Regions from separate parts of the Lactobacillus sp. OTU4228 genome, predicted to be linked through region 2. Evidence: predicted binding sites of a transcription regulator. Region 2 holds the regulator's gene; the other holds the start of a gene.
The links. Region 2 encodes HrcA, which represses chaperone genes, less so after heat shock. Its sites were predicted from a motif close to TTAGCACTCNNNNNNNNNGAGTGCTAA; they were not measured.
Positions count from the first base shown of each region.

Region 1: a site for HrcA is predicted at 1,930-1,956, ahead of groES (co-chaperone GroES). Genes of this name have one in related genera too.

Region 1 is NZ_CDLD01000004.1:162,254-168,860, reverse strand. It holds gene groL (chaperonin GroEL) at 1-1,562, opposite strand, end outside; gene groES (co-chaperone GroES) at 1,584-1,868, opposite strand; gene BN1206_RS01645 (LiaF transmembrane domain-containing protein) at 2,044-2,799, opposite strand; gene BN1206_RS01640 (LytTR family DNA-binding domain-containing protein) at 2,799-3,254, opposite strand; gene BN1206_RS01635 (hypothetical protein) at 3,360-3,635, opposite strand; gene BN1206_RS01625 (SLAP domain-containing protein) at 3,935-4,657, opposite strand; partial or broken gene BN1206_RS01620 (helveticin J family class III bacteriocin) at 4,671-5,561, opposite strand; gene BN1206_RS01615 (helix-turn-helix domain-containing protein) at 5,782-6,591, opposite strand.
Region 2 is NZ_CDLD01000033.1:3,906-10,512, forward strand. It holds gene dnaJ (molecular chaperone DnaJ) at 83-1,237, opposite strand; gene dnaK (molecular chaperone DnaK) at 1,321-3,183, opposite strand; gene grpE (nucleotide exchange factor GrpE) at 3,200-3,784, opposite strand; gene hrcA (heat-inducible transcriptional repressor HrcA) at 3,797-4,846, opposite strand; gene abc-f (ribosomal protection-like ABC-F family protein) at 4,935-6,446, opposite strand.

The sequences.
Region 1 (6,607 bases), on a different contig from region 2:
TCTGCAACAACAGCTTCAGTAGTAAGGAGTAATGCAGCAATTGAAGCAGCGTTTTGTAAAGCGGTACGAGTTACCTTAGTTGGGTCAATGATACCTGCGTCAACCATGTTTTCCCACTTGTCAGTAGCAGCGTTGTAACCAACTTCGTTTTCTTGGTTTTCAAGCTTGTTCAATACAACGGCACCGTCTTTACCTGCGTTTTCAGCAATTTGACGAACTGGTGCTGAAAGTGCTCTTAAAACAATGTTGATACCAGTTTGTTCATCTGGAGTGTCACCCTTAAGGTCCTTGATAGCCTTTTCTACGTCTACCAAAGCAGTACCACCACCAGCAACATAACCTTCGTCAACAGCAGCACGGGTTGAGTTCAAGGCATCTTCGATTCTGTAACGACGTTCCTTAAGCTCAGTTTCAGTAGCAGCACCAACGTGGATAACAGCTACACCACCAGTAAGTTTTGCAAGACGTTCTTGCAACTTCTTCTTGTCAAAGTCTGAAGTTGATTCTTCAATTTGCTTTCTGATTGAATCTTCACGTTCTTGGATAGCGTCCTTTGAACCAGCACCGTCAACAATAGTAGTTGAGTCCTTGGTTACAGTTACACGACGAGCTTGACCTAATTGATCAATCTTAGCATCCTTCAATTCAAGACCTAAGTCATCAGTAATTACTGTACCACCAGTCAAAGCAGCGATATCTTGTAATTGAGCCTTACGACGGTCACCAAAGCCAGGAGCCTTAACAGCAACAACGTTGAAAGTACCACGGATCTTGTTCAATACAAGAGTTGGAAGAGCTTCACCAGAAACATCGTCAGCAATGATTAACAAAGCCTTACCTTGTTGAACGATTTCTTGAAGAAGTGGCAAAATGTCTTGGATGTTAGAAATCTTCTTGTCAGTGATCAAGATGTATGGGTTGTCAAGATCTGCTTCCATCTTGTCGTTGTCAGTTACCATGTATTGTGATAAGTAACCACGATCGAATTGCATACCTTCAACTACTGAAAGTTCAGTGTTGATACCACGTGAATCTTCAATAGTGATAACACCATCGTGACCAACCTTTTCCATAGCGTCAGCGATTAAGTCACCAACTTCTTTAGATGCTGATGAAACAGCAGCTACGTTAGCGATTTGGTCCTTTGATTCAACCTTGTGGCTGATCTTGTGTAATTCATCAACGGCAGCTTGAGTAGCCTTTTCAATACCGCGACGAATACCTACAGGGTTAGCACCAGCAGTAACGTTCTTCATACCTTCACGAGCAATTGCTTGAGTTAAAACAGTTGCAGTAGTAGTACCGTCACCGGCAATGTCGTTAGTCTTTTGTGCAGCTTCAGCAACAAGCTTAGCACCCATGTTTTCGTAGTGGTCTTTTAATTCAATTGACTTAGCAATAGTAACACCATCGTTAGTAATATCTGGGTTGCCGTAGCTTTGTTCCAAAACAACGTTTCTACCCTTAGGACCAATAGTGGTCTTAACAGTATCAGCTAACTTGTCAACACCCTTTAAAAGGGAACGTCTTGCATTTTCTGAGAATTTAATATCTTTTGCCATATTCTATATCCGCTCCTTTAATTACTTTTCAATTGCTAAAATGTCTTTTTCGTGAAGAACTAAATACTTTTCGCCTTCGTATTCAACGTTAGTGCCTGAATATCTGTCGTAGATAACTACGTCGCCCTTCTTAACGACCATAGGAATCTTTTCGCCGTTTGATGCGTAAGCACCTTCACCGACAGCTACAACTTCGCCTTCAATTGGCTTCTTCTTAGCATTTGATGCTAAAACGATGCCGCCAACTGTCTTTTCTTCTTCTTCTTTAACTTTAACGATTACACGATCACCGATTGGTTGTAACACGTTTAGTCCCCCTTATAACTTATTTTCTTCTTTTTAAAAGTTTAAAATCATTATTAATTGATTAGCACTCTTATTTATCAAGTGCTAACTTACAAATATGATAATAACCCGTTTACCAAAAAAAAGCAAGAAAAAATTAGCACTTTTTTATAAGGAGTGCTAATTTTGAATTTTCTTAATCTTTTACATGTTTAACAGTTAAATCTCCCATGGTATTTCTACCCTGTAAGATCAACTTTGTGCCAGTTCCTTTGCTGTGATCAATATCGACATCGCTCAAACTATTTTGCATATTATTTTCAACTTGCCAATCACTTGGAATATAAACATCAACATCACACATCGAAGTATTAATATTCATGATTACTTCATCCCCTGCAGCTTTGGCATCATCTAAATAAACGCTAACGTCTCCCATTGAAGAATCAATAGTAACTGTTTTCAAATTTTGCGAATGAATGTAACGTGAAGCTTCAGTCATCTTGCCACTAATCACAACATTATCGCTATCAACGCCAAAACTATTATCAGTGATGACATTATCTGCTTTAAAATTCTTATTTATCAAGTCCGACCAATTTGCATTAACCTTTTTCCCATTAATGATGATCGTGGGCTTAAAACTATTTCTAAAAATCAAACTAATTCCGGCAGAAACCAGAATTGCCACAAGCAAAATGGTCCAAGGAGATAGTGCTGAAATATGAAGTGGCTTAGCGTAGACAATTACCAAAAAGGCAATTGAGAAAATAGCCCCGTATAAATTCTTATTGATTACCGAAGTAATTAAACTAGCTACAAAAACTACTGTCCAAAAGATCGCCCAGAAACCTATCGTAAATGGTAATAAATGTAACTGGTCAATTACTAAGAACACGGCAGCTGCAATTAACCCAACGCCCCAGAAAATTCGACTCCACTTAGCTTTCATTAGTAAGTCCTTCTTTCGTTTAATTTATCTTTTAATTCGCGGTAGTAACGTCTAGAAACATAAACGGTTTTGTAAGAATGATGAAATTGAATCTGGCAATTAGAAATTGATTTAGTCAAAGCATAAATCTGATCTAAGTTAAGAATTGTTGATTTAGATACTCGCATAAATTGTCCGCCAAGCAAATTTTCTAATTCATACAACTTATATTTCACAGCATAGCTATGATTTATAGTATGTGCCATTACCTGTTTATCAGCAGTTTCAAAGAATAGAATCTGATTTATATCGAGATAATATGCTTTGTCATCCTTTACTCCAGTAATTTGATCAGGATGAGATGATTCATCTTGCAATTTACGATAAATTCGCTCTAGTTCTGGAGTAATTTTATTAGCTTTGATAATTACTTCCGATTCCTGGTTATCAGGATCAATTTCTAATTTAACCTTCAATTTTTTCATCCCCTTCATTTCTATAATCCTATTACACCGCGTTTTATTACGAAAAACTAGCCAATTTAACTAAGAGGTCACAAAATTGAAGTAAGCGGTCATTTTTTAAAACCAATCAAAAATTGAAGAAAATAATGCATCCCATAGTCCTTCGACCAAGGTATAAGATAATTGCTTTTTATAAGCCTTACCAAAGCTGGTATATTCATATGTTTTATTTGCTTCTTCATCGGTAAAGTAATATTTGCCATTTTTCCGACTGCACAAAGTTCTAATCAAGGCAACAAGCATCCCCAAAAGCATGAAAAAGATGACTAGAATAATTATGAAGACGATTCCTGCCCAACTTTGTAGGTAGTAGTTAAAGCCTAGCGAAACCATCTAAAGCAAATAGAAAATAAAAGTTAAACCACTAGTAAAAATGCGTGGCAGTTTTATTTTGGCCGTTAATAGAATTGCCGGAATAATGGGCAAAATTGAAAAGATGAGCAAAACTATGCCATAACTTTTAGTAACATTCTTCACTCCACTAAAAAAGATAAAAACTATGCTCAAAATGATGCAAGCAATGAACAATAACCAAGTTCGATTTCTTTTTACATTCATGATTATCCACCTTCTTTTTTGTAGCATAACATGAAAAATCGCTCAAGATTGTTTCTTGAGCGATTTTCTTCATATTAGTTTTTACTGTGTAGCCTATCCTGTTCTTTTTGTCTATTCTCTATAGTTTCCGCAAACTGCAAATCAATTCTTGGACGTTTTGTATCATTTGCATAGATATAAGTTTGTGTTCCTTTGATCCGGTAGAAGCAATAAACCCTGCTAGAAACATTATAGTTTTTCAAATTGAGTAAAGCATCAACTCTGACTTTTTGCCCCTTTTTAACCATCTGAGAAATTGGATTACCCGCATAATTATACAGATGAGCATCACGCTTAACAGTCAAAGTTAATTCTGTAGCGTAAACTGCGTATTTACCTATATGGCCCACATTGGCTGCTTTAACATAATTACCTTGCCCCATGTTATAGTATGGCTGCTTTTTAATCATGCGATATGAAACATAACACATCTTTTTTGGTTGACCATAATCGTTTACAAAAAAGTAGAATGGTGCATTAACCGGAAGTCCATCATACTGGCTTCTAGTATAAGGCATACTAGTATATGGATTAGTTACCGTTTTAGATGTTAAGTTACCAACTAACGTAACTTTTTCTCCCTTAAACAATTTCTTGTAGGAAGTCTTACGTTTACCACTTTTATCATATACATAAGTATTATGATTCAATGTACCAGTATAAGTTGCAGCTGATGTATTTTGTGAGAAGAAACAGAGGAAGCTCACCACCATAAGTACCGCAATGTAAAAGTTCAAATACTTTTTAGAATGTTTCATTCAATAGTCACCTTTATAAGATACCAAACACTTGATATATTCTACTTTCTACAACTGTGTTATTAGCATCATATTTATCATGGTACGATGCTGTCACATATACGTTTCCAGTTCCAGTAATTTGAATACTTTCTAACTCTGTATAATAATTATTATCTACTATACCATTTAATGAGAAGGCTTGACCATTATTATTAGACGAAGATCCCCACGGAATTTTTACAATCTTAGGATGAATGTCACTTTCTATAGTGGTAGATTTTTGACAAGTAACATAAATATTCCAGTTATTATCGATATCAAATCCTTGTACAGAATCGATATACGTATCTCCACTGCCGCCATTAAAAAAGTTATCAATGTGAAATGCATTCTTCTCTTTATCAAATACATTTATTGGAACTGGTGTTGTACCATAAGAATTCAATTTACTATTAATTGAATCTAAATTATACAAAGCAAAATGACCTGAATAATTATTTCAAATACCTGCGATCAGTAACTTATCATAATTAGGAGTTGCTGCGGCTTCTACTCTCAATAAGTGTTGACCATGCCAATTGGCATCTGTTGCTTCAACTAACTGAGATAACCGAGATAATTGAGTATTTTTGTCATAACTCTCTCCAAATTTCATTCGAGCAATCTGAGTACTCCATTTAATTCCCTCAGTAACTCGTTCATTAGGCTTCACACCCACAAACCAATTATTTTTTGTAGCATATTCCCATGTCTGAGTATGACCACTCGCAGTACCTGTCAACCAAGTTTGAGGTGACGGGAAACTTAAGTATTCTTGATCATTTCGAATTCTACTTACTAAAGTTTGATTTTTATACATCTGTAAAGCGTACACATACGTTTCACCAATGTTTCCTTTTTGTACCACTCTAGCATACGGCATCTTCAAAGTGTGTAATAATTGTACTTGTGCTTCAATCATAATAATTCTTCCTTCCAGTTTTACACAAGCCACATCAAACCAATAATTGTAGAAATTACTGGTGTTACCAATATATCCATATCTATACCTTCCTTCTTTTCTCACACCTTTGATATTAACCATTATCTTTTTAATTAGATACTTCCTTTACCAAACCTTGATCTTGTTTTCCAAATGGAAACTATTTCTCTGGTAGTCCACTTACTATCTTAGGGACAACTCGTTTTAATACGCTTAAAGTTTGTGCCAATTCCTTTTCATTCTTGAAAAAAACAGCATCATAATAATCACCCATTAGCTTATCTAAGGTCAATTCAGGAATTCCCGGTAAATTTTGTAAAAAATTGATATATTTTCGAGCCATTCTTTTAGCACGATAATCATATAAAACATGCAAATAATTAACGAAAATATTGCCAATACGCTTTTGTGTATCTAATGGATATTGATCTATCTTTTGATATTTCACCAACAATTTATTCATCAAGGTAGCTAAGAAGTTAAAATCAATTACTCTAGTAGAATTTCCAATAATTCTCAACATATCTGGATCATCCATCCAGGTAGCATCCCTTTCAAAATAATTAATTAACTTTGCGCTTAGTTCTTGCTTGGTTTCTTTTAAATTATTAGTCAAAACTGCAACTACTAATTCAGCCCGAATTTGTAACTCTTCCGCATCAGAAAAATCGGCTAATTGTTCTTTTACTGCCTTAGCCAATTTAATATCTGGCTTATAAAAAGCTTTAGTTAACTGATCTGCTAGTTCATTTAAACTATTCCGTTTTTTATCAATAATCTTTTTTCTAAAATTATTAACATCGATTTTTCTAGCATCTAATAATTCAAATAAGTCTTTTGCCTTTATGTCCTGAATATCATTTTCAATCTTAGAATAATGAGATACAGAAATAGATGTTCCTTCCACCATTTCTTTTTGCGTCAAATCCAAGTTTTCTCTTTCTTTTCTTAAAGCATCACCAATCGTCATAATTTTTCCTTCTAAC
Region 2 (6,607 bases):
TATTTCTGTCTTATTAATTATAGCAAAGGTTACGGCGCATACAAAAGAAATAGCGAGCTGCATTTTACAGCTCGCTATTTTTTTATTCTCCGTTCAATTTATCTTTAAGCCTTTCGAAAAAGCCTTTTTCTTTTGGAGTAATATGTCCACCACCATCTTGAACAAAGTTAGTCAAATCTTGTTTTTGCTTTTCATTAATATGCTTTGGAATAACGATATCAACAGTAATAATTTGATCACCGTTGCCATCACCACGAAGATAAGGCACACCTTTACCTCGCAAGGTAAATTTCTTATTAGGTTGCGTACCTGCTGGAATGGTCAACTTTTCATCACCATGAACAGTCTTAACGTCAATTTCATCACCTAATGTAGCTTGCGCAAATGAAATTGGCACGTGAGTATAAATGTTTTGACCACGACGCTCAAAAATCTTGGATGGCTTTACTCGGTAAATGATGTACAAGTCACCATATGGTCCACCATTAATACCGGCATCACCTTGGCCTTGGTAACGCAATTGTTGACCATTATCAATACCTGCTGGAATATCAACCTCAATAGTATTCTTACGTTCAACAATACCTCTACCGTGACAAGTCTTACATGGGTGTTCAATGACCACACCACGACCATTACATTTATCACAAGTAGTTTGTTGACGAACCATACCAAAGACTGAACGTTGGGTAACTGTCATATAACCTGTACCATGACATTTATCACAGGTAATTGGGTGCGTACCTTTTTCGCAACCATTACCACCACAAGTCTCACAAGTTTCATCACGAGTATAGCTAACTTGAGACTTTTTACCATTAATGGCATCCATAAAGTCAATCGTTAAAGTATAGTCTAGGTCCTCACCACGTTGAGGTGCTGTAGGATCGACTCTTTGTTGACGGCCTTGACCAAAGATATCGCCAAAAATGTCGCCAAAATCGCCAAAGCCTGAAGCATCAAAACCTGCACCACCAAAGCCTTGACCGGCTCCGCCACCGAAGCCACCTTGGCCATTTACACCGGCAGAACCAAATTGATCATATTGTGCACGCTTTTGCTTATCATGCAAAACTTCATAAGCTTCGTTAACTTGCTTATACTTTTCTTCAGCTCCGGGTTCATGGTTCAAATCTGGGTGGTATTTCTTTGCTAGTTTACGATATGCCTTATTAATTTCCTGGTCACTGGCGTCACGATCTACGCCAAGCACTTTATAATAATCTTCTTGTGCCATCTATTTGAACTCCTTATTATTCTCAAAAGAAAAGAACTACTCAATGGGTAGTTCTCTTCTCCTTTTGTTTAATTATAAACCCATTACTTGTTTGGATCTACTTTGTGGAATTCACCATCTTGGGCACCACCGTTATTACCGTTGTTTGGGTTGCCACCTTGTGGGCCTTGAGGACCTGCTTGTGGGCCAGCTTGACCTGCTGCACCTTGAGCTCCACCATTTTGTTGGTAAAGTTTAACAGCTAAGTCTTGAGCAGCCTTGGATAAAGCATCTTTCTTTTCTTTCATTTCGTCCAAGTTGTTGTCCTTTTGAGCCTTCTTCAAGTCATTAAGGGCATCTTCAACTGGCTTACGATCTGCATCAGAAAGCTTATCCTTAGTTTCCTTCAAAGTCTTTTCAGTAGTAAAGACTAATTGATCAACTTCGTTACGTAAGTCTGCTTCTTCCTTACGCTTCTTGTCTTCTTCGGCGTGTTCTTCGGCGTCTTTTTGCATACGCTTGATTTCTTCGTCTGACAAACCAGATGAACTCTTGATAGTAATCTTTTGTTCCTTACCAGTACCCATATCCTTAGCAGATACGTTTACGATACCGTTCTTGTCGATATCGAAGGTAACTTGAATTTGAGGAACACCACGTGGTGCAGGTGGAATATCAGTTAATTCGAAGCGGCCAAGAGTCTTGTCGTCTGCGGCCATTGGACGTTCACCTTGTAATACATGAACATCTACTGCTGGTTGGTTATCTGCAGCAGTTGAGAAGATTTGGCTCTTTGAAGTAGGAATAGTAGTGTTTCTGTCGATTAACTTAGTGAAGACACCACCCATGGTTTCAATACCAAGTGACAATGGAGTAACATCAAGCAATACGATGTCCTTAACGTCACCTGAAATAACACCACCTTGGATAGCTGCACCTAAGGCAACAGCTTCGTCAGGGTTAATTGAGTGGTCAGGTTCCTTGCCAGCCCATTCCTTAACTGCCTTTTGAACAGCTGGAATACGAGTTGAACCACCGTTTAAGATAACCTTGTCGATGTCGTTAACAGTAAGACCTGCATCCTTTAATGCATTGTCAAATGGGATCTTAGTCTTTTCAACTAAGTCGCTAGTCAATTCATCGAACTTAGCACGAGTTAAGTCAGCTTCAAGGTGAAGTGGACCAGATTCGCCGGCAGAAATGAATGGAAGTGAGATGTGAGTGCTTGATACACCTGATAAGTCTTTCTTAGCCTTTTCTGCGGCGTCCTTTAATCTTTGCATTGCCATCTTGTCCTTGGACAAGTCAACGCCATTTTCATCCTTAAAGTTCTTGATGAGCCAATCCATAATACGGTGGTCAAAGTCATCACCACCAAGGTGAGTATCACCGTTAGTTGACAATACTTGGAAGACACCGTCACCTAATTGAAGAACGGAAACATCGAAAGTACCACCACCAAGGTCGTAAACCAAAACTTTTTCATCTTGGTCTTTATTCAAACCAAAGGCTAAAGCTGAAGCAGTTGGTTCGTTGATGATTCTTTGAACGTTCAAGCCAGCGATTTTACCAGCATCCTTAGTAGCTTGACGTTGTGCGTCATTGAAGTAAGCAGGAACAGTAATAACTGCATCCTTAACTTCTTCACCTAAGTAGTCTTCTGAGAACTTCTTGATGTATTGCAAAATGAATGCTGAAATTTCTTGTGGAGTGTAGCTCTTGTCGCCAACCTTAACCTTGTAATCAGCTTCACCCATGTGACGCTTGATTGAAACAATGGTGTTAGGGTTAGTAATAGCTTGACGCTTAGCAACTTCACCTACTTGAATTTCACCGTCTTTGAAAGCAACTACAGACGGAGTAGTACGATTGCCTTCTGGGTTAGTAATGATCTTTGGTTCTTTACCTTCAAGAACTGCAACTGCTGAGTTAGTAGTTCCGAGGTCAATACCAATAACTTTTGACATGTATAAACTTCCTCTCTTATTGAGCAACTACAACCATAGCTGGTCTTAGTGTCCGATCTTTATATTGATATCCTTTTTGTAAAACCTGAACAACGTGATCTTTTTGATCATCATTCTCAGCTGCTACTGTTTGAACAGCTTGATGCAATGTCGGATCAAATTTAACGCCTTCAGCCTCAATCTCAACAATACCGTGATCTTTCATGGCCTTTGCAAGTGAATCAAGGGTCATTTGAACACCTTTCTTCAATTGCTTAGACACATCATCATCGGCCTTAACGCTTAAAGCTCTTTCCAAGTTGTCCATTGCAGGCAAAACGTCTTTAGCTAAGCTTTGAGATTCATACTTGATAAGTTGTGCTCTTTCTTTTGAATAACGAGCTTGCATATTTTGAATTTCGGCTTCGCTACGCAAGTACTTATCTTCAAGATCTTTATTCTTTTCTTTTAAGTCAGCGATTTCTTTAGCTAACTTTTGATCTTCTTTATCTTTTTTAGGCTCTTCGTCTTTAGCCTTTTCTTTTTTCACAGCCTTTTTTGGCTCAGAAGCCTTTTCTTTTTTATCTAAATCTTTTTCACTTGGAAACTCTTCTCTACTCACGGCTAACCTCCTCTATTGAAATTTACCGTAATAATCAAGCAACTTCTTGGCCAACTCATTTCTAAAGTATTCAAGAAGGCCGATCATTTGTGAATACGGCATATTTGTTGGCCCAAGTAAAGCAATTGTTCCTTTACCATGGGTGCCGACGCTATATTCAGCAGTCAGCAAACTATAATTCTTTAATAAGTCGTTAGGCATTTCTGAACCTAACTTTACTTTTACTGGATATTTCTCAGTCTTTGGATCAGCCTCACCATCTAGCAAGTTAGAAAATAGATTATCATGATCAATCATTTCATAAAGCGATCTGATATCATTGACATTATGCTCAGATGTGTTGTTCAACAAATTAATTTGTCCATCAACATACATCTGCTCGCTTGCAGCATCTTTTAAAACATCTTCGACCAAATCTAGAAGCTCACTAACATGATCGCTACCGATTTCGTTTTTAGCAAGCTCACTTAAGAATGAAATATTAACTTCATTTAAGCTCTTGCCTACTAATTGATCGTTGATCATGCGTACTGCTTTTTCAATTTCTTCCCCATGAATATTGTGTGGTAAAGCATAAACCTGATTTTGAACGTTACCATCACTCGTAACCAGAATGGCCATCACTTGTCTAGCTGACAAAGGCACAATTCTGAAACCGGTGATCTTAACATCCCCACTCTCAGGTCCTTCGGCAAAAGCAGTATAATCAGTTAAATCTGATAAGATACGAGCTGCTTCTTGCACAATCTCATTTACTTGATGGAAAGGCCGATCTAATTGACTTCCGATTGTATTATAAACGGACTCTGGCAACTGCAGTGGTTCAACCAAATTATCCAAATAGTATCGATAACCTTCGCTTGAAGGAATTCTACCACTAGAAGAGTGAGTCTTTTCAATCAAGTCCTGATCTTCAAGCACTGCCATTTCATTACGAATGGTTGCACTTGATACCTTAATTGGTAATTGTTTCATCACTGTCTTTGAACCTACAGGCTCATGTGTCTGCGTGAAGTCCGTGATTATTGTTTTTAAAATAAGTTCTTGACGCTCGGTCAACATAAATATCGCCCTCACTTTTAGCACTCACATCTCTCAGGTGCTAACAGATTCTATTATACTAAAATTTAGCAATAATTCAACCCGAGTGCTAATTTATTTTGAATTTTTTTAATTTTATTCTTTGCGTTGCTACATGCTCAATAAAGTATTGATCGTGCTCAACTAAAACCATAGCTGGTTGAACATTTTTCAGTAGCTTAATCAACTGATCTTGATTAAAGACATCCAAATAATTCGCAGGCTCATCCCACAAGTATAAATCAGCTGGTTCTACTAAAGATTTAGCCAAAGCTACTCGTTTTTGCTGACCCATGCTCATTTCTTCGATCTTTGTAGTAAAACTTTCTCGTGAAAAGCCCATTTTCTTCAAATTATTGAGCAGCTCTTCATATGAAATCTTTTGTTTTTCCGCAAACTCTTTTAATGTACCGGTATATTCAGTAAAGTCTTGAGGTAAATATGATATTTTCAAGCCATTGGTTAACGCAAACTGGCCTTGATATGACACATCATTTGCTTTACCTAATAACAATTTCAAAAAGGTCGATTTACCAGTACCGTTTTTGCCTTCTAGAGAAATGACGCCCTTATTTTCAACAATCATGTTTAGATCTTCAAAAAGCTGTTTATCTTGAACCCTCAAAGACAAGTGCTGGGTTTCAAGTAAAGTTTGATGATAGTTTGGCTGGAAGTTAATAGTTAAATCAGGTACATCTTCGATGTTGGTCATCAAACCTTTTTTAGCTTCAATATCTTTATTAATTCTATTAGATAAATTTGTCGACCTCTTCATAATTTTAGCGGCTTTATGACTATAGAATCCTTTGTTGATATAAGCGTGAATTTCATTATCGTGTGCTTTAGCATTCTTTTGATTTTCAGACTTATTAGAATACTTCTTTAACCGTAATTGACTTTCATTAAGTCGTCTAACTTCACCTTTTAGCTTCTCATTTTTATCGCGATTAAATTGATCCCTTTTCTCTTTTGTATCTTCATAGCTAGCATAATTTCCTTGATACAAATGAATTTCAGTATTTTCAATTGCCAAAATATGATCAGTAATTTGATTCAAAAAATCACGGTCGTGGCTAACAACAATGTAGCCTTTATCATGTTTTTTCAAATACTTTGCTACTTGCAAACGACTAGCCTCATCCAAATGATTGGTAGGTTCATCAATTAACGGAAATGCATCCCTATTAGTAAAAGACAGCGCAAGCAAAACCTTAGTTTGTTCACCACCACTCAAAGTATTGAATGGCTGCCAGAGTAAATCCGGATCAGCACCTAATAAATTCATTTCTCGCTCAAGCTCCCACTGTTCAAAAGAAGCTTTGTCTTGCAACTCATATAAAGTAATATTGTCAGGATTATTAATTTTAATTGGAAAGTAAGAAAAAGCTAGTTTACTTTCAATTTTACAGGTTCCCTGTAGTTTTCCTCTTAGTAAATTTAGAAATGTAGTCTTACCTCTACCATTTCTCCCTACTAAGCCTAATTTCCAACTACTATCCAAGTTCAAATTTAAGTCATTAAAAATATTGTCACTGGCATCTTCGTATCTAAAAGAAAGGTTTGAAATCTTAATATTGCTCATGAAATCACCTCACGCAAAAGAGAGTCTACACTTTTGCCAAGCATAGACTCTCCCTATTTTTGCGTACAAAAAAGAGGCATCCCGTCTACGTCAATCTTGCCAAAAGTGCATAATCTCACTATCTACCTAAAAGTACATTGTTCAACTATGCTTCATTTTGC